DNA from 3 places in the Eisenbergiella massiliensis genome. Region 3 is predicted to be linked to each of the others. Evidence: predicted binding sites of a transcription regulator. Region 3 holds the regulator's gene; each other region holds the start of a gene.
The links. The regulator Rex, encoded in region 3, represses fermentation and respiration genes when NADH is low (regulators of the CRP and FNR family bind a similar motif). The targets are predictions, from matches to a motif close to ATTGTTAANTANTTAACAAT.

Region 1: the regulator Rex is predicted to act here: its motif matches at 4,636-4,655, upstream of asrA (anaerobic sulfite reductase subunit AsrA).
Region 2: the regulator Rex is predicted to act here: its motif matches at 3,073-3,092, upstream of DXC51_RS03335 (NAD(P)-binding protein).

The regions. Positions count from the first base shown of each region.
Region 1 is NZ_QVLV01000008.1:119,466-127,470, forward strand. It holds partial or broken gene DXC51_RS30620 (response regulator) at 1-1,458, shown strand, start outside; gene asrC (sulfite reductase subunit C) at 1,539-2,606, opposite strand; gene asrB (anaerobic sulfite reductase subunit AsrB) at 2,624-3,415, opposite strand; gene asrA (anaerobic sulfite reductase subunit AsrA) at 3,423-4,466, opposite strand; gene DXC51_RS13380 (V4R domain-containing protein) at 4,877-5,419, shown strand; gene DXC51_RS13385 (sensor domain-containing diguanylate cyclase) at 5,423-6,664, shown strand; gene DXC51_RS13390 (MATE family efflux transporter) at 6,761-8,005, shown strand, end outside.
Region 2 is NZ_QVLV01000002.1:168,625-176,629, reverse strand. It holds gene DXC51_RS03345 (M56 family metallopeptidase) at 1-765, shown strand, start outside; gene DXC51_RS03340 (S41 family peptidase) at 1,038-2,783, shown strand; gene DXC51_RS03335 (NAD(P)-binding protein) at 3,163-5,013, shown strand; gene DXC51_RS03330 (NADH-dependent [FeFe] hydrogenase, group A6) at 5,007-6,713, shown strand; gene DXC51_RS03325 (DEAD/DEAH box helicase) at 6,862-8,005, shown strand, end outside.
Region 3 is NZ_QVLV01000013.1:88,044-96,048, forward strand. It holds gene alr (alanine racemase) at 1-1,040, opposite strand, end outside; gene DXC51_RS18115 (NAD(P)H-hydrate dehydratase) at 1,174-2,748, opposite strand; gene DXC51_RS18120 (redox-sensing transcriptional repressor Rex) at 2,885-3,553, opposite strand; gene abc-f (ribosomal protection-like ABC-F family protein) at 3,927-5,867, shown strand; gene DXC51_RS18130 (glycosyl hydrolase family 18 protein) at 5,864-7,015, opposite strand; gene tsaA (tRNA (N6-threonylcarbamoyladenosine(37)-N6)-methyltransferase TrmO) at 7,400-7,876, opposite strand; gene DXC51_RS18140 (MerR family transcriptional regulator) at 7,994-8,005, opposite strand, start outside.

The sequences.
Region 1 (8,005 bases), on a different contig from region 3:
GACCGCGGCCGCGTGGAGGACTGTCTGGAAAAAATCGGTTATTCCTCCAAGCATCTGATGTCACTGATTAACGATGTGCTGGATATGTCCAAAATAGATGAAGGAAAAATGACCATTGCCCATGAGGTATTTAACCTGGAAAATGTAGCGGAGTCCATCACCTCCATCATCTATCCCCAGGCGGCGGCCAAAGGGCTGAAATTCACCATGCCCCTGGTGGATCTTACCGAAACAGTCCTGAAGGGAGATTCCCTGCGGCTGAACCAAATCCTGCTGAACCTGCTGTCCAATGCGCTTAAGTTCACGCCGGAGGGCGGAAAAATCAGCCTGGAAATCAGACAGCTTCGGAAAAAAGACGGAAAGGTGCGGCTGCGCTTTACGGTGAGTGACGACGGCGTGGGTATGAGCAGTGAGTTTATGGACCGGCTGTTCCTTCCTTTTGAGCAGGAAAGCGCTGTGACCGGGCAGAAATACGGCGGAACCGGCCTGGGAATGTCCATTACCAAAAACCTGGTGACCCTGATGGGCGGAACCATCACCGTGCACAGCCAACAGGGAGAAGGCAGCTCCTTCATGGTGGAACTGGATTTTGATATTGCTGAGAGCGAAGAAAAAAAGACGGCAATCGGCGAACAGGAGCTGGCTGCGCTGAAGGTGCTCATAGCGGATGATGACAAAGACAGCTGCATCCATACCTCGCTTCTTCTGAAGAATCTGGGGATCGTGTCAGACTGGGTGCTTAACGGAACGGATTGTGTGGAAAAGGTGCGTATTTCCCACAGGACCGGGGAGGACTATGACGTCTGCCTGATTGACTGGAAGATGCCGGATATCGACGGTGTGGAGACAACACGCCGGATTAGGGAGTTTGTAGGCCCGGATACGCTGATTATCATCATCACTGCCTATGACTGGTCCTCCATTGAGAAGGATGCCAGGGCGGCAGGGGCGAACGCCTTTTTATCCAAGCCAATCTTTGAGTCCATGCTTTATAATGTGCTGCTTTCAGCCACCGGGATTGACAAAACGGTGAGATTCCAGCTTTCCCAGATGGAAATAAAGCATCCGGAGCTGGAAGGACGCTGCATCCTGCTGGCGGAGGACAATCTGCTCAATCAGGAAATCGCTGTGGAATTGTTGAGAATGAGCGGAATTGAAGTGGAATGCGCCTGAAACGGCAAGGAAGCGGTGGACAAGTTCCTGATGGAACCGTTAAAATATGACGCCATCCTTATGGATGTGCAGATGCCGCTGATGAATGGCTATCAGGCCACGGAGCTGATCCGCCGGGCAGAATGTCCCAGGAGCGCTACGATCCCTATCATTGCAATGACGGCGGATGCGTTCCATGAGGATATGGTCAAGGCTGCCGCATCGGGAATGAATGCCCATATGGCCAAGCCGATAGACCCGGAGCAGCTTTACCATCTGCTTAAGGAAAAGATTTTGAAAGAGTAGGAACGGCCGTATATTTGATAAAAATAAGCCCCCCGGAGAGTTTCCGGAGGGCCTTTTTATGATTAGGGCAATGCCGTTCCCTATTCCTGGGGGCCGGCAGTATGGTGCATGGAAAGGGGTTTTACATTAAAGTTGGAACGATACTCCGTCTCCTGCCAGAAGATATCCTCCGCTACCAGACATTCCGGGTTTAATGTAACACCGTCAAGCATCAGCTCCTTGAACTTTTTGTAGCCGGCGCGGTCAATGAGGTGGCCGCCGTGGAGATATTCGGGCTTGTAGTTCATTACCCAGGCGGAGAACTTCTGCCAGTTTCCAAGAACGCTTAATACCACATCCTCAGTGGCCCAGTTGAGGAACATTTTTCCTGTACGGGGTGTCTGACGGCCGGTGCGTCCTCCCAGGATCACGCGGTAGAACTTGGTTTCCTGACGTGTCCAGGCGCTTGCAGGACAGGCTCGTACGCATTCTCCGCAGCCCACGCAGCAGCAGGTGTCCTTTTCTATTTTCCCGGTATCCTCGTTGAGCTTGAGAACCCGGGTGGCTCCCTTTTCACAGGCCCGGACGCAGGCGCCGCAGCCGATGCAGCGTTCCGGGTGATAGGTCATGCGGGCGGTGCCGATGATGCCGAAATCGCATATATGCGCCTTATTGCAGTCATTGGGACAGCCTGCGATATTGATTTTGATATGATAATGGCTGGGGAAAATGAGCGGTTCAATTTTCCTGGCCAGCTCAAAGGTGTTGCAGTTGCCGCATATACAGTGGTAATTGCCCACGCAGGCGGTGATGTTACGGGCGCCGATGGTGGGATAGCCTCCCTCCGGATCCCACTCCTGGGGCTGTCCGGCAACCGTGTCCATATCCACGTCACACAGAGAGGTATCCACCTCTTTTATGTAATCCTCCAGATAGGCGTTGACCGCAGGAATATTCTCGTACCGGATTCCCGTAATATCAAAGGTCTGGCGGGTGCCGAAATGGAAATTGCCGTCACCCCAGGTGTTGGCGATGTGTTCCACCGTGCTGAGGTACTTCGCATTGATCATCCCGCCGGGCACACGCATCTGCAGCATGAATTCCCCCGGAACCTTTGACTGGCGGAAACAGTTCAGCCGTACCTTTTTAATGTCTATATCTTGATTCATCGTTTTCCACTCCTTCCTCAGTCCACCAGATTGCGGGCAACCGTATAAGGGAACACCGGGCCGTCCAGGCACACATAAACCTCATCGATCCGGCAATGGCCGCATTTGCCTACCGCACAGGACATTTTACGCTCAAAACTCATCCAGATGTTTTCCGGCGCCACGTCGTTTTTCAAAAGCTCAAGCCCCGTAAATTTCATCATCGGAGGCGGCCCGACCACAATCACGGCGTAATTTCCGTCAAAGGAAGCAAAAGGTATTTCCTTTACGAATTCGGTTACAAGACCGGTGCGCCAGCCTTCCTTTTCGCCGGTATCCAGCGTATAAATTGTATGGAACGTTTTCCTCCACTCTTCCAGGTCATTGTGAAAAACAATGCCGGATTCATCCTTAAAGCCGCTGATCAGATGGATGTCCGGAACGAAGCCGGGCGTCTGCGCGCACATGCGCAGCAGGGAACGGACAGGGGCGATGCCGGTGCCGCCGGTAATGACAACGAGATGCTTCCCGGCAAATTCCTCCACAGGCCAGCCTTTTCCGTAAGGGCCGCGCAGGAAGAGCGTGTCTCCTGCTGTTTTATGAAAAATGGAATCGGTCACCTTGCCTACCGAACGTATTGTGAATTCCAGCCAGTCATCCCCCTGGGCGGAAACGGATATGGGAGCCTCGCCGATTTTAGGGATGGAAAGCTGCATAAACTGTCCGTGCGAGGGTTTGGCATCCGACTGTACCCGGAAGGTCCACTCATGCTCGCTTTCCCTTGTTACGCCCAGAATTGTGCAGGGCTTGGGCTGAACGGGATTTATCATCATAATGTCACACTCCTTTCCGGGCCATGTCGGCCTTGATTTCTTCCACGGCGGCATTCATCTTATTTACCGTTGCGGAGATGGAAATAAACTCCGGACAGCGGTTCGTGCAGCGGCCGCAGCCAACACACATATGGCTTTCTTTAAAACGGGCCTTATAATCATAAAATTTATGTAAAACCTTGAAACGCATCCGGTCGCCCGGGGTAGAACGCAGCTCCCGCTGTCCCGCCATCTGATCAAAGCCCTCTATCTGGCAGGAAGCGCTGACGCGGCGGCGTTCGCCGACCTCCGGATTATCTCCGTAAATTACGTCCCGCGTGGTAAAACAGGTGCAGGTGGAGCAGGCTACCGTGCAGCTGCCGCAGGAGATGCAGCGGGAATCGAATTCCTTCCACATAGGATGCTTTTTCAACGCCTTGCGCACCTCAATGTCGCTTAAATCAGGCGGCGTCACCTTTAATTCATTTTCCTCCACAAAGGCAGGCGTATAGTCTTCCTGGGGCATTCCGTCAAAATAAGGGGCAAAGCTTTCATCCTCCACACCCACGACAACGCCCTCCGGTGAGAAGCGCAGGGCAATGGCGTAATCATCCGTCCGGTTCGTGCCCATGGAAACACAGAAGCAGGTATCGTCACCGCCGCCGCATTCCATCAGGGCGAAGGTCACCAGCTCCCTCATCCGGGTATAGTAAAAATCATCATAGCCGCCGTTGCCCGCATATATCCTGGCCTGGATCTTCTGCGCATTGATATCGCAGGGCCTTGCCAGAAGAAGAATCGGTTTTGCGGCCACCTTGCTTGCCCGGTATTCATCCTCTGTAAAATAGAAGATAGTCTGTTGAATCGGAGTAAGAACCTCCTTGGCGGGGTAGTCTGATTTCACATCCCATACGATGTCGGAAAAACGTTCCACCTCGGCGTATCGAACAATATCGGTATCCGAATAACGTCCCTGCTTGGGAAAACGTCTGGGTGCGAAGACGCGGTAATCCTTCCGGAGCTTCTCCAGAACCGCGTCAGCCTGTGTGATATTGAGCGAGTAACCCATGCTGCTGACCTCCTTAATTCCCGCAGACAACGATCCGGATAGATGTGATAACATCTGGCCGGAACCTGCTGTGAGGGTCCATTGCCTCGCAGCTTGCTGCGTATCATGTTTGATGGACTTTTTTGTAGCGGTACTGATTTAATTTTAACACCCTTCTCTTATGATAGATAATGATTAATAATTATCGAATCATAAATTAAACTTATGAGTTGAACACGCCGGACATGCAGAAACTTTTTCCGTAACTGTCCGGACATCTGAATTGTTACACTTTTTCCCTTTTATACGTGCATAAGTGACAATTTTTCTTTCTTTTGTGATATAATCTTTAAATGTATATAAAAAGAAAGCTTGCGTTGAATTGCTGCGGCTAAGAACGGAAAAATACGGGACAGAGGAGGAAAGGCAGTATGGCAGAGAACGTTTTTCTGGAGAACAAAAGAAAGCTCAGCCTGACTGAATACATGAATTATAATACCAACGACAGGGGAAATCTGGGGGATCAGCTCCCGGTGGCCGTATACAGGCTTATGGAATATTCCATACGCGAACAGCTGGCGGAACAGCTGGGGGAAGAGGAGCAGGTGCGTATTTTCCGAAAGGCCGGTTTTAAGGCCGGCGCCTATTTCGCGGAGAACATACTGGATATATCCCTGCCGCTCAACGCATTCATAGCGTCGCTGCAGTCCAAGATGGAAGAGATGAAAATCGGCGTCCTGCGGATAGAAAAATTCGATGAAGAAACAGGAAGGATCATGCTTACCGTATCGGAGGACGCGGACTGCTCCGGCCTTCCGCTGCTGGGGGAAACGGTATGTAATTATGATGAAGGCTTTATCGCCGGTATTTTATCCTCTTATACGGGAAAAGAGTATTCTGCCGTGGAGGTTGATTGCTGGGCGACAGGGGATCGTGTATGCCGGTTCCGTGTGGAACCGGAAGAGAAGAGGTAGGAGATGGAAAAGGATAATTGTGAGCTGCTGTTTGAATACCTGAGAAGTATTCTGTATGATCAGCAGATCCATGCGCTTGATGTCAAGGAGCTGGACGAGCCTTATCAAAAGCTTGGGAAGGGGCTTGCATTCCTGCAGCAGGCGGTGGAGGAAATGCTCGCGTATACGGAAGACCTTTCCCGGGGCAATCTGTCCGGGGCTTATCCGTCCCGGGACAATTTCCTGTGCGTTAATCTGAAAAATCTCCATGCCAACCTGAATCATCTGACCTGGCAGGCAAAGCAGGTGGCGAGCGGGGATTACTCTCAGCATGTTTCCTATTTGGGAGAATTTTCGGAGGCCTTCAATACCATGACGGCCCAGCTGAAGGAGCGGGAGACACAGCTGAAGGAGGAAGCCCAGAAGGTCCAGAAGCGGGCGCAGGTCATTGAGGAATATAATGATCTGCTTGTGGAGATGACGCGCAGAAGGAAAGAATGGATTGTGGTGGTGGATGCACAAAACAGGGATATTGTTTACTGCAACAAGAGAAAGGATGAAAAGCGGATCGATCCTGAGTTCTGTGAAAAATGCCGGCACAGGCTTTCCTTCAGAAATGATATTTTGAACTGGCAGGACAGCGAACAGTATAAGGTATGGGAGGCGGGAGATGAGGAGCAGGGATATTACCGCATCACAACCTTCCATATAGAATGGCGGGGACAGAATGCCTATGCCCATATCGTGGTGGATATTACCGATGAAAAGCAGGCGGCCAACCGCCTGAACAGCAAAGCGTATATGGACCCGGGCACCGGCATCCATAACAGGCTGTTTTTTGATGAATATATGGAAAGCGTGCTGGAGGAGGGCAGGGAAGTGACTCTCTGCTATCTGGATCTGGACGGCCTGAAATATGTAAATGACCATTACGGACATAACCAGGGGGATAATTATATCCGCAGCTTTGTTTCCCTTATGAAAAGTTCGGTCCGCTCCACGGATATTTTCGCCAGGATCGGCGGGGATGAATTCTGTGTGGTGATACCGGAGGTGGAGAAGGAAACGGCGGAGAAGAAGTTTGCGGAGCTTCTGGAGCTTTTTGTGGCGGAAAACAAAGAGGAGTATCCGGTGAGCTTCAGCTACGGCGTAGTGGAAATCAGGAGAATTGGAAAACGGATGACGCTGGAGGAGATTATCAAAACGGCGGATGCGCAGATGTATGAATGCAAAAGGCGGAACAAGGAGCGGTATCCCAGGGGCTGAGAAGCCGCCCTTCCGGCAGTGGATATATTTTTTATTCCCAGGTTCTTTTTAATACGTAAGAATAATAATAAAAGAAAGTAAAAACAGAAAAAACTTATGAAACGGAAAGCAGACACTTCATTTTACAGAAAATTTTTAACTATCTATGTGGCTCTTGTACTGCAGAATGTGGTAACTCTGAGCGTTAACCTGGCAGACAATATGATGCTTGGCTCCTACAGCGAAACGGCGCTGTCCGGCGTGGCGGCGGTGAACCAGATCCAGTTTATTTACCAGCAGCTGCTTATGGCCCTGGGAGACGGGCTTGTTATTTTCTGCAGCCAGTACTGGGGAAAGCGGCAGACGGAACCAATGAAAAAGATTTCGGCAACGGCCATGCATGCGGGCCTGCTGATCGCGATACTGCTGTTTGCGCTTGTCAGTATTTTCCCGCGCCAGGCGGTGGGGATTTTTACGACAGAGGAGAGCATCATCCGTGAGGGCGTAAGCTATCTTTCCATTATCCGCTTTACCTATCTCTTTTTTGCTGTCACCCAGATTCTGCTGGCCACGCTGCGCAGCGTGGAGGTGGTGAAAATCGCCTTCTACCTTTCGGTGATGACGTTTTTTGTCAACTGCGGAATCAATTACGTGCTGATATACGGCCATTTCGGTGCGCCGGAAATGGGGGCCGCGGGTGCGGCGATAGGGACGCTGGCGGCGCGTATGACGGAGCTTGTAGTACTGATTATCTACATTATCAAAAAGGAAAAGCAGCTGCATCTGAGCATTCGCAGCTATCTGCAGCATGACCGTGTCCTTTCCGGGGATTACTTCAGAGTGACGGCGCCCATGCTGGTGGTGCAGGGGCTGTGGGGCGTGAATACCGCGCTGCAGACCGTCATCCTGGGCCATATGACTGCGGCGGCCATTGCAGCAAACAGCGTTGCCTCCACTATTTTTATGATGGTCAAGTCCATGGCTGTGGGTGCGGCCTCCACCGCTTCCATCATCATCGGGAATACGATAGGTACGGGGGATATCGCTCTGGTAAAAAAATATTCCGGAAGGCTGCAGCGTATTTTTGTGGTTATCGGCCTGGTGTCAGGGCTTCTTCTGTTCCTTATCCGGGTGCCCATTCTGCAGCTGTATGATCTGTCCGCCTCCACCAAGGAGATGGCCAATACCTTCCTTATCATACTGAGCGTTGTGGTCATCGGCATGTCCTACCAGATGCCGACCAACAACGGCATTATCCGCGGAGGCGGGAACGCCATGTTTGTTGTGAAGATGGATCTGATCAGCATATGGGGAATCGTGATACCGCTGTCATTTGTCATGGCCTTTGTGGTGAAGGCTTCG
Region 2 (8,005 bases), on a different contig from region 3:
TATGAGAAAATGGAACTGCAGACCTCAGAGGAACCTTATGAGCTGCGTATGATCTACCGGGTAAAGGACGGCAGCCAGCGGCCGGAGGATACCGGGTGGATCTTTTCCAATGCGGTTTTGCTTTTCGCCACAATAGAAAATGCAGGGAAAATCAGCTATGCTATCGAGGAAGGCAATAACACCTATTATTATCAGTATGAACGAAGCAGCCTGGAGGAGGTTTTCGGCCCCCTGTATGAGTATTCCGCAGACAGGGATAAAACAAGACAGCTTCTGGCGAAGCTGGAAGCCTATGCTTCAGAGAAGTATCCTGATGGTTTATATCCCGCTGTTATCGGTCAAATCCTAAATTCCAACATTGATTTTATGACAAAGGAAGAAGCCGAGCTGTTTCCTCCGGTACAGCCGGAGGAGGGTATTCTCATGGAAACCGACAGGGATACCTGCACCGCAGATGATACCAGGATTACCCTGACCATTTCAAACTTTACCGGACAGACCGTTTATTACGATGACGAATACCGTATGCTGTTAAAAGAAAACGGAGGCTACCGCGAGCTGCCCATGAAGGAAAATACGGCATGGCTTCAGGTCCTGCGGGTCATCCCCGCCGGAGGCAGCGCCGAAGAAACCATCGATTTTTCCATTATGTATGAGGGAACAGTGCCGGGAGAATATCTCATACAGAAGGTCTTTACCATAGAACATGAAAACGGGGAAAATGAGGACTATATCCTGCAGGCCGCTGTCAGAGTGAAAGAATAGGCGTAACAGCCCAGCGCCATCCGTTGCGAATAAGCGCCTTTTTTACTGCCATATACTAACCGAAAAGCCGGGACTTTTTATTGGAAAGATGGTATACTGATAAAAAGCAATAACAGTTCAGGCAGGTCTGCGCATCCACTGCGCAAACCGTGAGGGAACGTGGTGACAGCAGGCATTCGCCCCTTGCCGAAGGCTAATTTTAATGGGCGGATGCAGTAACAGTCCAGGGCCGGACTGTTATTGCAAGTATATGTGTATAGGAGGGGCCGGATATGTCAAATTGGAAGAAGGGGCCGCGCGCATGGGTTAAATGGGGGCTGATTGCATGCATAACGGTTCTAATCTGTTTTCTCTGCTACAGGATAGAAGCAGGGGGCAGACAGTTTGATCATGAATTTGATGATGGAAGCCGTGTTTCCATCGGCTCGCCGGATCAGGAAATGTCGCAGCGGCTTCATAAGCTGTGCCGGGTCTGGGGTTTTGCAAAGTATTACCATCCTAAAATCCTGAAGGGCGATGTCAACTGGGATTATGAGCTTTTCCGCGTCCTTCCGGCTGTTATCGGCGCATCGGACGAAGAGGAAGTCAATGCTGTTTTATATGGCTGGATTCATAAGCTGGGGACGGTTAAGGAGAATGAATCTGAGGAAAAAGGCGAGATAGCCCTGGAGGCCGGAACGGACTGGATTTATGACAGCAGCTACTTATCCCCGGAGCTGAGCAGCCTTCTTATCAATATTTCCAAATCAGGCTATATAGATAAAAACCGTTCCTATGTTTCCTTTGATAATATAATGGTTCCCCATTTCACCGGTGAGGAAAGCTACCCTGACATGAATTATGCCGATCAGGGCTACCGAATGCTGGGCCTTTTCCGTTACTGGAATATGATAGAGTATTATTATCCTTATAAGGACATAATCGGGGAGGACTGGGACAGTGTATTCCTGGAATTCCTGCCCCGTTTTATGGAGGGTACGGATGAGCTTTCTTATAAAATGGCCTGTGCTGAGCTGACAACGAAAATACACGATTCCCATGCTTATGCTTTCGATGAGGCAGCAGCTCTGATGGGAGGCGTGCTGATTGCACCGTTCACTTTTACCCATACGGGAGAAAATATTGTTGTGGACGGAATTGACGCGGATTATCCGCCCGGTATTGAAACCGTACTGCCGGGTGACATCATCCTGAAAACAGACGGCATAGAGATATGGGATTATATCGCGGAGAAAAGCAAAATCAAATCCCGCTCCCGGGACACTGTGGTGCTCAATGACCTGCCTGAAGATATTTTTCGGGGATATGCGGATGAAATCACGCTGACCGTAAAAAGGGACGATGAAATTTTTGATATTGCCGTTCCCTGCATTGAACGGGTCAGGAGTGAATCCTCCAATGAGCCTGAACCGGTTTCCCATCGGCTGCTTGAGAATTCCATCGGCTATATCGATCCGGGTGCATTGAAGGCAAAAGAAATCTTTACCATCATGGAAGAATTTAAGGATACGTTGGGTATCATTGTGGATCTGCGCCATTATCCCAGCGATTTCATCGTTTATTCCCTGGGCTGCCTTATTATGCCGGAACAGAAGAACTATGTTATCATGTCCCGGCCGTCCCTGACGGTCCCCGGCCGGTTTATTTTAGATAAACCCATGTATGTTGGTGTTGATAATCCGGATTACTATAAAGGGAAAGTGGTTCTTTTGATGAATGAATGTACCCAGAGCCAGGCGGAATTTACTATCATGGCGCTCAGGCAGGCGCCCAACGCGGTTGTCATAGGTTCCCCTTCCATCGGAGCCGACGGCAATGTGGCCAACATGGTATTTCCGGGAGCTGTGCATACCTCCATGACAAGCCTGGGCGTCTATGATACGGATATGTCGCAGACACAGAGGGTGGGGCTGACTCCGGATATTTATGTGGAACCCACCATCCAGGGAATCCGGGAAGGCCGTGATGAACTGATTGAAAAGGCGGTGGAGGTTATTCTGGAAAGTGCTTCCTCATAATATTTTTTAAACGCAGCGCATCGGATTTTTAACATCTGATGCCGCTGCTTTTTTTATTTAATCATAAAGCCTGCGGATTCGTTTCCTGAAAAGCTTCCCTGTATTTTCTTATCCTAATTATTCTTTTTTACAGTCAAAATGACTGTGAAATACATGAATTTATGTAAAACGCAAGGCACAATTGAATATTAAAGTGTACACAATTGATTTGCTTCTTGTAAAAATATATTAATTTTTTTTAAATATAAAAGGTAAAATTATTCAATTATGCTAGTATACAGGATAAATATATGTTATAATTTTAACAGTCTTAAAATCCTCAGAATCAGAAAATACATAAAATATGCAAAAGCAGAAGGAAAGGGGAAGTTACATATCAATGAGCCGACTGAAAATCAGCACACCAGACCGGGCCCAGCTGACTGTGGAACGGTTGTACAAGGATTTGGAGCGTCATATCGTTGCCAGCCCGCCGGGTCTGTGCCCGGTGGATTTGCAGCTGTCATTTCTCAAGCTGTGCCATGCGCAGACCTGCGGTAAGTGTGTACCCTGCCGTATAGGCCTGGGACAGCTTCAGAATCTGCTGGAACAGGTTCTGGACGGCACCGCAACCATGGATACCCTGGCGCTTATCGAAGAAACCGCCAACAACATTACGGATTCCGCAGACTGCGCCATCGGCTTTGAAGCCGCCCACATGGTGCTGGCAGGACTCCAAGGCTGCAGAGATGACTTTATCTATCATATTGAGCACGGAAAATGCTCTTATTCCATCACCCAGCCGGTGCCCTGCGTGGCACTCTGTCCTGCGGGGGTAGATATTCCAGGTTATATTGCGCTGGTGGGAGAGGAACGGTACGCGGATGCCGTATCTCTTATCCGTAAGGACAATCCCTTCCCCACCGCATGCGCCCTCATCTGCGAACATCCCTGCGAAGCCCGCTGCCGCCGGAATATGATTGACAGCTCCGTCAACATCCGCGGCCTGAAGAGAATGGCCGTGGACAATGCGCGGGCCAATACAGTCCCGGTGCCTCCCAAAGCGCCGTCCACAGGAAAACGGATCGCCATTGCCGGAGGCGGCCCCGGCGGCCTTTCCGCCGCTTATTATCTGGAGCTGATGGGGCATCATGCTGTTGTTTTTGAGCAGAAAAGCAAGCTGGGCGGAATGCTGCGCTACGGAATTCCCAACTACCGTTTCCCGAGGGAACGGCTGGACGAGGATATTGAAGCGATTCTGTCCACCGGCGTGGAAGTACATACCAATGTGAATATCGGGAATGGGGAAAACGACATTCCCTTAAGCCGCCTCCGTGAGGAATTTGACGCGGTTTATATTGCTATAGGCGCACATACCGATAAGAAGGTGGGGATGGAGGGAGAGGATGCCCACGGCGTAATATCCGCGGTGGAAATGCTCCGTAGCATCGGGGACGGCAATCCCCCTGATTTTACAGGAAAACGTGTGGTTGTAGTAGGCGGCGGAAACGTGGCCATGGACTGTACCCGTTCCGCGCTGCGCCTTGGCGCTTCCAAGGTTGGCATCGCTTACCGCAGGCGCCAGAATGACATGACCGCCCTGCCGGAGGAGGTGGAGGGCGCGATTGCGGAAGGCGCCGAGCTTTACAGCCTGAAAGCCCCGGTAAGGGTGGAAGCTGATGAAAAGGGAAATGTGGCCGCACTTTGGGTAGAACCGCAGATTATCGGCCCCATTGATGCCTGGGGCCGCGCCCGTCCGGTAAAGGCCAACGTGGAACCCAAAAGAATCCCCTGTGATATCGTCATCGTTGCTGTCGGCCAGGGTATTGAATCCCGCCATTTTGAAGATTCCGGCGTCCCTGTGAAAAGAGGGACCATTGAAGCGCTGGAGGAATCCACAGTAAAGGATATCCCCGGCATCTTCGCAGGCGGTGACTGTGTAACAGGTCCCGCCACGGTTATCCGTGCCATCGCGGCAGGAAAGGTGGCGGCCGCAAATATTGATGAATACCTGGGCTATCATCATGTCATAGCCTGCGATGTGGATATCCCCCAGGTAAATTACGGGGACAAGAAGGCCTGCGGACGCGTCAATATGGAAGAGCGGGAAGCTGACGAGCGGAAGCAGGATTTCTGTGAAATAGAACGCTGCATGACCAGAGAAGAGGCGGCGCAGGAAGCCGGACGCTGTCTGCGCTGTGATCATTACGGATATGGGAACCTGAAAGGAGGCCGCGCGGCAATATGGTAACACTGACAATAGACAACAGGAAAATCAGCGTGCCGGAAGGTACGACAATCATGAAGGCAGCGGCGTCCGTGGGGATTATGATTCCCCATCTCTGCTATCTGGAGGGCATCAACGAAATCAGCGCCTGCAAGGTATGCGTGGTGGAAATGCAGGGAAAAACCAAACTGATTACCGCCTGCAATAACCCGGTGGAGGAGGGCATGGTGCTTTTTACCAATTCCCCCAAGGTGCGTTCCGTCAGGCGGACAAACGTGGAACTGATTTTATCCCAGCACAACAGCAACTGCGCCACCTGCGTCAGGAGCGGAAACTGTAACCTCCAGAAGCTATCCAACGATCTGGGCATCATTGACATTCCTTATGAAAAAGAAATTACGGAGATGCCGTGGAATAACAGTTTCCCGCTGATCAGGGATTTCGGCAAATGTATCAAATGCATGCGCTGCGTACAGTTCTGCGATAAGGTACAGGACCTGCATATCTGGGACGTACAGAACACCGGTTCCAGAACTACAGTGGATGTTTCCCGGAACCGGAGGATAGAAGAATCTGACTGCAGCATCTGCGGACAATGTATTACCCATTGTCCAACGGGCGCGCTGCGGGAACGGGATGATACCGCAAAGGTTTTCCGCGCTCTGGCCGATCCGGAAACCATTACCGTTGTGCAGGTGGCCCCCGCCGTCAGAGCGGCCTGGGGAGAAGCGCTGGATCTGCCTGCTTATATGGCCACGGAAGGGCGCATGGCGGCGGCCCTTAAGAAAATCGGTTTTGATTATGTGTTTGACACCAATTTTTCCGCAGATCTGACCATTATGGAAGAAGGGAACGAGCTGCTTGCAAGGCTTGCCGATCCGGAAGAGAAGAGATGGCCCATGTTCACCTCCTGCTGCCCGGCCTGGGTACGTTTTCTCAAATCCCAGTATCCCGACATGGCGGATCACCTTTCCACGGCAAAATCGCCTCAGCAGATGTTCGGCGCCGTGGCCAAAAGCTATTTTGCAGAAAAAATCGGTGCGGATCCTGGGAAAATATGCAGTATTTCCATTATGCCCTGTGTCTCCAAAAAAATGGAGGCAACGCTTCCTGATATGTACAGCGCCGGAGGAGGCGCAGATGTGGACATTGTACTTACCACAAGAGAATTCGCCAGACTGGTGCGGGCGGAGCATATTGCGCCGGCGCTGCTTACCGAGGAGGCCTTTGATTCCCCGCTGGGGGAGAGCACAGGAGCGGGCGTTATTTTCGGCGTAACCGGCGGTGTTATGGAAGCGGCCTTAAGAACGGCCTACTACTGTGTGGAGGGCGTCAATCCTCCGGCGGATACATTTTCCGATGTCAGAGGCTTTGAAGGCCGCAGGGAGGCGGAGTTTTCTCTGGGAGGAAGGACGCTGCGCACATGTACGGTAAGCGGACTGAAAAATGCAAGGGATCTGATAGAGGATCTCCGCGCGGGAACCGTCCATTATGACTTTGTGGAGGTAATGGCCTGCCCCGGCGGTTGTGTGGGCGGCGGGGGACAGCCCATACTGGACGGCGTGGAGATGGCGGACGTAAGAGGCCCCAGGCTTTACAAGCTGGACGAGCAGCGGCCGCTGCGTTTTTCCCATGACAATCCGGGAATCAAAAAACTTTATGCGGAATATATGGGCGCGCCCCTTGGAGAAAAAGCCCATCAGCTGCTGCATACCCATAATTGATGTGAAAAAGCTTTTTGCAAAAAGCTTGACAGCTGCCGAAGCGGCACAGTATAATAGAAAAGATTCGTAGAAAGAAGGACAGCACCCTGATATCACGGGTGTTGTCTTTTTGCGTGAAAAAAGAGTGGAAATAAGAAAGGACTTTTGAATGGAAATAACGAGATACCAGGATGCAGACATTGATTCCCGGATCCTCCGCGCTGTGGAGGAAATGGGTTTTGACCAGATGACACCTATACAGGAGCAGGCGATTCCCGTATTGCTGGAAAGAAAAGACGTGATAGGCCAGGCACAGACAGGAACCGGCAAGACGGCGGCTTTCGGAATCCCCGTCATACAGAATATCGACCCTGACAACAGAAGCCTGCAGGCAGTCATCCTCTGCCCCACAAGGGAGCTTGCCATCCAGGCGGCAGATGAAATGCATCGTTTTGCCAAATATATGCATGGTATAAAGATCCTGCCCATTTACGGCGGCCAGGATATCAGCAGACAGATTAAGGCCTTAAGAAGCGGCGTACAGATTATTGTAGGCACCCCCGGCCGTGTAATGGACCATATGCGCCGCCATACGCTGAAGATGGAGCATGTGAATATGGTGGTTCTGGATGAAGCGGATGAAATGCTCAACATGGGCTTTCGGGAGGACATCGAAACTATCCTCCAGGGAATCCCTTCCGAGCACCAGACGGCGCTCTTCTCAGCCACAATGCCCAAGCCCATCCTGGAGATTACCGATACCTACCAGAAGGATGCGGTCTATCTGAAGATGACCAAGCAGGAGCTGACCATTCCGCTTGTAAAGCAGTATTATTACCGTGTGAACAGCCAGATTAAGGTGGAGGTTGCAAGCCGCCTTCTGGATTATTACGGGATTCAGAGATCCCTGATCTTCTGCAATACCAAGAGAATGGTGGATGAGCTTTCAGAAACCCTGAAAAATAAAGGCTATACGGCCGAAGGCCTTCATGGTGATCTTTCCCAGAACCAGAGAGATACCGTAATGCACCGTTTCCGTAACGGCAGCCTTCAGATTCTGATCGCAACGGATGTTGCGGCCAGGGGAATTGATGTGGATGATGTGGAAGCCGTATTTAATTACGACCTTCCCCAGGATATCGAATACTATGTTCACAGAATCGGACGTACCGGACGCGCAGGAAGAGAAGGCCGTTCCTTTACCTTTGTTTCCAACCGGGAAATGTACCGTTTAAGAGACATTGAAAGAAGCTGCAAGACAACCATTCAGGAAAGAAAGGTGCCGTCCGCTGCGGATATCGTATCCATCAAGG
Region 3 (8,005 bases):
ATGGCATCGTCCCCGTCCGGTCCTATGAGGGTGACCACGTCGCCTTCCTTCGCTTCGGGTATCCCGGTGACATCCACCATAAACTGATCCATGCATATCCGTCCCAGAATCGGCGCGCGTTTTCCCGCGATCAGCACGCTGCCCTTGTTGGAAAGGCCTCTGGGATATCCATCCCCATATCCGGCCGGTATGGTGGCTACCCGGGTGGGAGCCTGCGTCACGAAGGTCCCGCCGTAGCTGACAGCCCTGCCGGCTTCCAGTTCTTTTATGTATACGATGCGGCTTCTTAAGGAGAGCACCGGCTCTAAAGGAACGATATCCTTTGCCACCTGCTCCGACGGCCACAGGCCGTAAAGGGTGATTCCTGCCCTGACCACATCCAGGTTTGCTTCCCCAAGCCCTACGATGCCGGCGCTGTTGGAACAGTGCTGCACGGGAATATGTATGCCCAGCTCCCTGCGGATCCGTCCGGTAAAATCAAGGAACTGTTCCAGCTGCTGCCTTGCCGGCGTCTTATCCGTTTCATCAGCCCTGGCAAAATGAGTGAAAATCCCTTCGATTTCAATCCCCGGAGTTTCCATGCATTTTCTGACAAAGGCAAGGCCGCTCTCATCCGGACGGATTCCGATACGGCTCATTCCCGTATCCACCTTGATATGTATTTTCACAGGGCGACCGCAGGAAACGGCCGCTTTTCCCATTTCCTCCAGCATATCCTCACGGAACACGGCCGGGCGGATTTCCTCTCTTGCCATTTTCTCATAGCAGTAGGGAAAGGTATAGCCCAGAATCAGCACCGGTTTGCGTATGCCGCTGCCCCGTAATATCAGGGCTTCTTCCACCGTTGCCACGGCAAAGCCGTACAGGTACGGCAAATCCTCTATTTCATGGGCAATGGGCACCGCCCCATGGCCATAGCCGTCTGTTTTCACCACGGCAATGATCTTCGTCTCCTCCCGGAGATTGGCTTTCATGGCGGCCATATTGTGTTTTATCGCATCCAGATCCACCGTCGCCCATATTCTGTCATAATTATTCATCTTATTTTTACCTCCCGCATATCGCAGGTTGCCTGCGATTCTGCATCAATCAGTAGTTTGAAAGGAATTTTAAGCTTCTCCCGCACCCGGCACTGCAGTCTTTTCTTACAGTACTTTATTTACAGTGTTTTCTTTACGGCGTTTTCTTTAAAAGCTCCGGAAACAGGGATTCCAGTTCCAGGGTCAAATCGCCGGCAGTGACGCCGTATTCGCTTTTTTTATGCGCGGCCCGGTCTCCTGCCATACCATGCAGATACACTCCCGCACAGGCGGCATCAAAGGCATGCATTCCCTGGGCGGAAAGTCCGGCCAGAATGCCGGTGAGCACGTCGCCGCTGCCCGCCGTGGCCATACCGCTGTTGCCGGTAAGATTCATATACAGCCTTCCCTCCGGGCTTCCCACCAGCGTGCGTGCGCCCTTACAGACAAATGCGGCCTGCAGCCTGGCTGCCCATTCCAGGGTCAGCGCAGCCGCTTCTTTTTGGATTTCATCCGTTTTCTTTTCCGCAAGCCTGCCGAATTCTCCCGGATGCGGCGTAAGGATCAGTTCACGCCTTGTTTCCGGCTCCTGCTGCCTTTGTATCAGCTCATCCAGAAGCTCTCTGTGTTCCGCCAGCAGATTCAGCGCGTCCGCGTCTATTATCAGAGGCTGCATCGTCTGCTTTAGCACCGCCTCCAGTATCCGCAGTGCTTCCGGGCTTTTTCCAAACCCCGGGCCGATAGCGATTACATTCGCCCAGGCACAGGCCTCTCTCAGCTTTTCTTCCGCCTGCGGCGTCCATTCCTCATAGGTGGTGAGCATGGCTTCCGGCAGTGCGGTCTGCATAATAACACGGTTGCTTTCCGGCGTCACCGCCCGCACCATGCCTGCGCCGCTTTTTAACACGGCCGCTGCAGACAGCTCGCAGGCGCCCGCCATTCCCCGGCTTCCCGCGATCAGGAGCACCTTACCGAAGGTGCCCTTATTTCCTTCCTGGAGCCTTACCGGCAGGAATCCCCTGTCTTCTTTGTTCCAGGTAAAAATCCGGGGATACTCTCCCAGAAAGCCTTCCTGTGTAATTCCGATATCGGCGCAGATCACCTTTCCCGCATACCGGGCGCCCGGATATAAAACAAGTCCCAGCTTGCGGAATTCAAAGGTTACCGTTACATCCGCCTGTACGGCGCAGCCCATCACCTCCCCGGTATCCCCATGGATGCCGGAAGGGATATCTACGGAAAGGACATAGGCGTCCTGTGCGTTGATATATTCCACCGCCTCCGCGAAGCTGCCTTCCACAGGCCTTGTCAGTCCAATGCCAAAAATCGAGTCTATGATAATATCATATTCCCGTTCCGGAAGTTTGCGCATGACCCGGTATCCATAGTTTTCAAGAATTTTAAGCTGGGCCGCCGTTTCCGCGGAACACTTTTCTTCCTTGCCCAGCAGTACAAAATCCACCGGAAAGCCCGCCTGGCTCAGCAGCCTGCCTATGGCCAGCCCGTCGCCGCCGTTATTGCCGGTGCCTGCGGCTACCAGCGTTCTGTTGGCAGGAGGCACTGGCCCAAAGGGGCGCATCGCTTCCTTCAGCTTCTTATCCCGTGCAATCAGTTCTTCCGCACAGGCCAGCGCCGCCCTTTCCATCAGCACCATGGAAGGCATGCCGAAATGTTCTATTGTATTTCCATCACAGCGTTTCATTTCCGCCGAGGTAACCAGATATTCCATTTTTATCTCCCCGCAAACCGCAGCTTCCGAATTCCCAAATCATGCAAAAATGCGTCCTGAGCCTGCTGCCCTGACGCATTTACCAGACTGCCGCATTCCCGTCCGGGAACACGGCACCCTTTATACAAGCCTGTCTTTACGCCTCACCGGAAGCGTTCTTTTCTTTCTCTTCCAACTCGTTTTCATATTGATTTATCATATAGGACAGCTTGATGAGGCTGTCTGACAGGTGTACGTTTTCCACCTGTACGCTGTCAGGCACATCCAAATCCACATGGGCGAAATTCCATATGGCCTTGATTCCCATTCCCACCAGCTTTTCAGCTGCGGCGGCCGCGCCTTCCTTCGGTATGGTAAGCACCGCGATATCAATATTGTTTTCCCTGACAAATTCCTGCATTTCTTCCATGGGGCGGACCTTCATCCCGCGGATCATCTTTCCGTGCAGCTTTTCATTGATATCAAATACGCCTGTAAAAATGAAGCCGCGGCGCTCAAAATTCATATAATTAGCCAGCGCCTGGCCAAGATTGCCCGCACCAATGATTATCAGATGATGCTTTTTATCCAATCCGAGTATCTTGCCGATCTCGGTATACAGATACTCCACGTTATAGCCATACCCCTGTTGTCCGAAGCCTCCGAAATTATTGAAATCCTGCCGGATCTGGGATGCGGTAACATGCATCAGCCTGCTCAGCTCCTGAGAGGAAATGCGTTCCACGCCACTGTCCTTCAGTTCACCAAGGTACCGGAAATATCTGGGAAGACGCGCGATTACTGCCTGTGAAATTTCTTTATCCAATTTGTTACGCCTCCATTCTTTTTTCCAAGCCCATTGTAACTGCTTTGTATCCGCAGTTACAGGCAAAAATCCATCCCGGCCTGCTTTTGGCGACGGATTTCCGCTTCCAGGCGCCGCATTTTGTATGGTCTGTGCAGTAAATGCGCAGACCTGTCCTGCGGCTGAACCCATTACTTAATTATTATAGACATATGTTAAAAAAATGTCAATGAATTAAATAGGTTTGAATTGACAGCCCGTCCCTTCAACGGTAAACTTGTGGGGTGGGTGGGCCTGAGAACGGCGCAGGACGTCAGGCGGGGTACGCTAAGCAGGGCGGAAGGGAAAAGGGATTTAAGGGCAAAAAAGAAAATAATTATAGAGGTGAGTTGGGATGGTTTTATCTTGTCAGAATGTGAATAAGGCTTTTCATGAGAAGCAGGTGTTCAGGAATTGTTCTTTTCATATAGAGGATTATGAGAAGGCGGCTGTGGTGGGGATTAACGGGGCCGGGAAGACTACTTTGCTGCGGATTATTGTGGGGGAGCTGGAGGCTGACAGCGGGCAGGTGGTCTTCGGGAAGGATAAGAGCTTCGGGTATCTTCCGCAGAACGCTGAGGTGGACAGTGAGCATACGATCTATGATGAGCTTCTTGAGGTGAAGCGGGATGTGATCGCGCTGGAGGAGCGGATCCGGCAGTGTGAGCTGGAAATGAAGCATGTGGAAGGGGAGGCGCTGGCTGCTTTGATGGAGCAGTATGCGCTTTATACGCATCAGTTTGAGCTGGCGGACGGGTACAGCTACCGGAGCGAGATCGTGGGAGTTTTGAAGGGGCTCGGGTTTACGGAGGAGGAGTTTTCCAAGAAGGCCTGTACGTTGTCGGGCGGTCAGAAAACAAGGGTGGCTTTGGGTAAGCTTCTGCTTGACAAGCCGGATTTGATCATTCTGGATGAGCCTACGAACCATCTGGACATGTCTTCCATCGCCTGGCTGGAAAACTATCTCCTGAATTATAAGGGGGCCGTTTTGATCGTGTCCCATGACCGGTATTTCCTGGATAAGATCGCAACGAAAATTATTGAGCTTGACGGTACGGAGGTTTCCGTTTTTTCAGGGAATTATTCGGATTATGCAGTGAAAAAGGAGCAGGTCCGGGCGGCGCGGTGGAATGCTTACATGAATCAGCAGCAGGAAATCAGGCATCAGGAGGCGGTAATCGAGAAGCTGCGTTCCTTTAACCGTGAAAAATCCATCCGGAGGGCGGAAAGCCGGGAAAAGATGCTTCAGAAGATTGAGGTGCTGGACAAGCCGGTGGAAACGCGGGCGGATATGCGGATGGAGCTGCATCCCAGGATCATGAGCGGGAACGATGTGCTGGATGTTGAAAATCTGGCAAAGGCGTTCGGGCCGGAACGGCTGTTTGAAGGGCTGTCTTTTTCCATAAAGCGCGGGGAGCATGTGGCGGTTATCGGTGACAACGGGACGGGGAAAACCACGATTTTAAAAATCATCAACGGGCTTGTGGAACAGGATGCCGGGAATATCCGGCTGGGGACAAAGGTACATATCGGATATTATGATCAGGAGCATCATGTACTGCATCCTGACAAAACGTTGTTTGAGGAAATCTCGGATGAGTATCCCGCGCTCACAAATACGGAAATCAGGAATGTTCTGGCAGCGTTTCTTTTTACCGGGGACGATGTGTTCAAGCAGATTAAGATGCTTTCCGGCGGGGAACGGGGACGTGTGTCTCTGGCCAAGCTGATGCTGTCTGAAGCAAATTTCCTGATTCTGGATGAGCCTACGAACCATCTGGATATCATGAGTAAGGAAATCCTGGAGGACGCCATCAACAGCTACAGCGGCACGGTGCTTTATGTGTCCCATGACCGTTATTTTATCAACCGCACGGCTTCCCGGATTCTGGAGCTCTGCAACGGCGGGTTTACCGGGTATCTTGGGAATTATGATTACTATCTGGAGAAGAAGGCGGAAAATACAGTGCTTTCTTCAGGGACCGGCGGAGCCTTCCCTCCTGCTGCCGGCGGGATAAAATCCGAAGCCTCCTCTGCCGCTTCTTCCAGCCTGAAGCAGGACTGGCAGTCGCAGAAGGAAGCGCAGGCCGCTTTGCGGAAGAAGGAAAACGCCCTGAAAAGGTGTGAGGAGCAAATCGAACGTCTGGAAACCCGCAGCCAGGAAATCGATGCGGAAATGCTGCGGCCCGAGGTATGCACGGATGTTGCCAGGCTGCAGGCGCTAGCCAGGGAAAAGGAGCAGGTTGAGGAAGAGCTTCTGCTTAAAATGGAGGAATGGGAAAGCCTGTCGGATTAACCGGCAGGCCTTTTTTGTATGGAAAAGGTATCTGCGAGAAGAAGCCAGTTGGCCCGGAAAAGCTGCATGATCTGCCAGTAGCCCATGCCTCTCAGGCCATAGCTTTTTACCAGGCGGAATTTTTCGCGCAGGCTGCGGACATCCTCAAACCAGACCTCGTGTTCCACCCCGTCCCTTGTATAGCGGAACCATGGGGACATGGCAGTGCTGTCAAAAAGGATTTCAGCATTGTTTTCAATGGCTATCTGGACGGCTTCTATGTTGCCGATGGTATCTGCTTTGCTCTCGCCTCTTATGTAGGGGAGGGTCCAGTCGTAGCCATAATTGGGTATGCCCAGATCGATTTTTTCGGGAGGGATTTTTGTTATGGCGTATTCCACCACCTCGATCACTTTGTTGAGGGGCGCAACGGCCATCGGCGGACCGTAGGTATACCCCCATTCGTAGGTCATGAGGAGTACGCTGTCCGCCGCTCTTCCCAGTCCCTCGTAGTCCTTTCCTTCATAGAGAAGCCCGGTCTGGGTATCGGATATCTTGGGCGCGAGCGCGACAGAAAGGGTGTAGCCTTCCGCATTGGCCGCCGCCCTCGTTTCCGCCACAAAGGCGGTGAAAGCGTCCCGGTCTTCAGGAAGGATGTATTCAAAATCGATATCCACTCCCTGATAGCCTTTCTGTTCCATGGTAAACAGCAGCTGTGCAATCAGGGTATCCCTGACCGGCTGGTTATTGACCAGGACGGAAATCAGGTAATTATTAAACATGCCGTCCGCCCCGAAGGGCGTCAGGGTCAGGATGGGAGCCACGTCCTCCAGGAGCGCCGCCTGAATCATGAAGCTTTCATCAATCGCCGGGGGAATAAGGTTCCCTTCCGTAGTAAACCCATAAGAAAAAATGGATAAGGAGGACAGGTATGGCAGGGTCTGGTTGAGCACATAGTTGCTGATAAACGGATAGGCATAGCCGTTCACATATGCATCGTACAGGCCGGCACCCTCCTCTCCCGTTATCCGCAAAAGCAGCGCCATGCCCACTGCCAGGCGGTAGGGATAGGGAATCTGATTATCGTAAATGATATCCTCAACGGAAACACCGTATTCTCCGGCAATGGTATCGACAGTATCCCCCTGTTTTACAACATAAATCTGCATATTCGTATCCTGTAGCCTTTTTTGTATCATATGCGCCGGAAAGGGCTTTGATTTCTATGTTTCAGTTAAATCGGCTGCTTTCCACAGATAAAATACGCAAGGGTAATCATTCCTCTGAATACACTGCGCTGAAAAATATTCTGGAAGAACAGTTAAAATATAGCTGGCAAAGCAGAAACAAATCCCCAAATACATGATACGCAAAAAAGGACAGCCTGTTGAGGCAGCTACTCATAAGACAGTATCACAAACACTGAAACGGGTAGCTGCCATACAGGGTGCAAAGCAAAACCGTCGTTTGGCTACCGTATTTTGTTTAGGCGCATAGCTATCCTGTCGCCACAACAACGGTTTTTTTATTATTCGTTGGGCGGTTAAGGGGTATCAGAAATTAAATTCATCTTCCCATGCAAAATAAGCGGATTGCTCTAAACTTTTCGGCCAGTGACTGCACCACTCCGGCACACCCGGCGTTTCTACACGGTCAAGGCTCGGCGTATAAGGTTTAATATCCAAAACGGGCGTATTGTCGTTAGCGTCAATATACGCAATCTGGATAAGCCCCTTTTGATAATCAATGTGTATTACTTCTACTGCGGTCAGGGCAATCGGATTAGGGCGGATAGGCGACCTTGTGGCGAAAATGCCCATTGTATCAGGGGCATTTTTATACGGTTTCGGTGCGTCAAGCGTGTTCCTTGCGTCATTGTTATCAGAGTCGCTAAACCACCAAATGACATTGATGTGGCTAAAGCCCTCCAACGCTTTCATAGCAGGGATGTACTTTGGCGCGATTTCAATAACCGTGCCGTTTTCGTTGTTTTGGATTCTTCCGATAGGGTATACCTCAAAATTCATCATGCTGTTTTCCTCCTTGATTGTTATTTTCAAGTGCAGTATACCCCCTCACATCATGTGAGAGTCAATATGGAAAAAGAAAAAGCCTTGCAAAATTGCAAGACTAAAATTGCAAGACTTTTAGTTATCCCT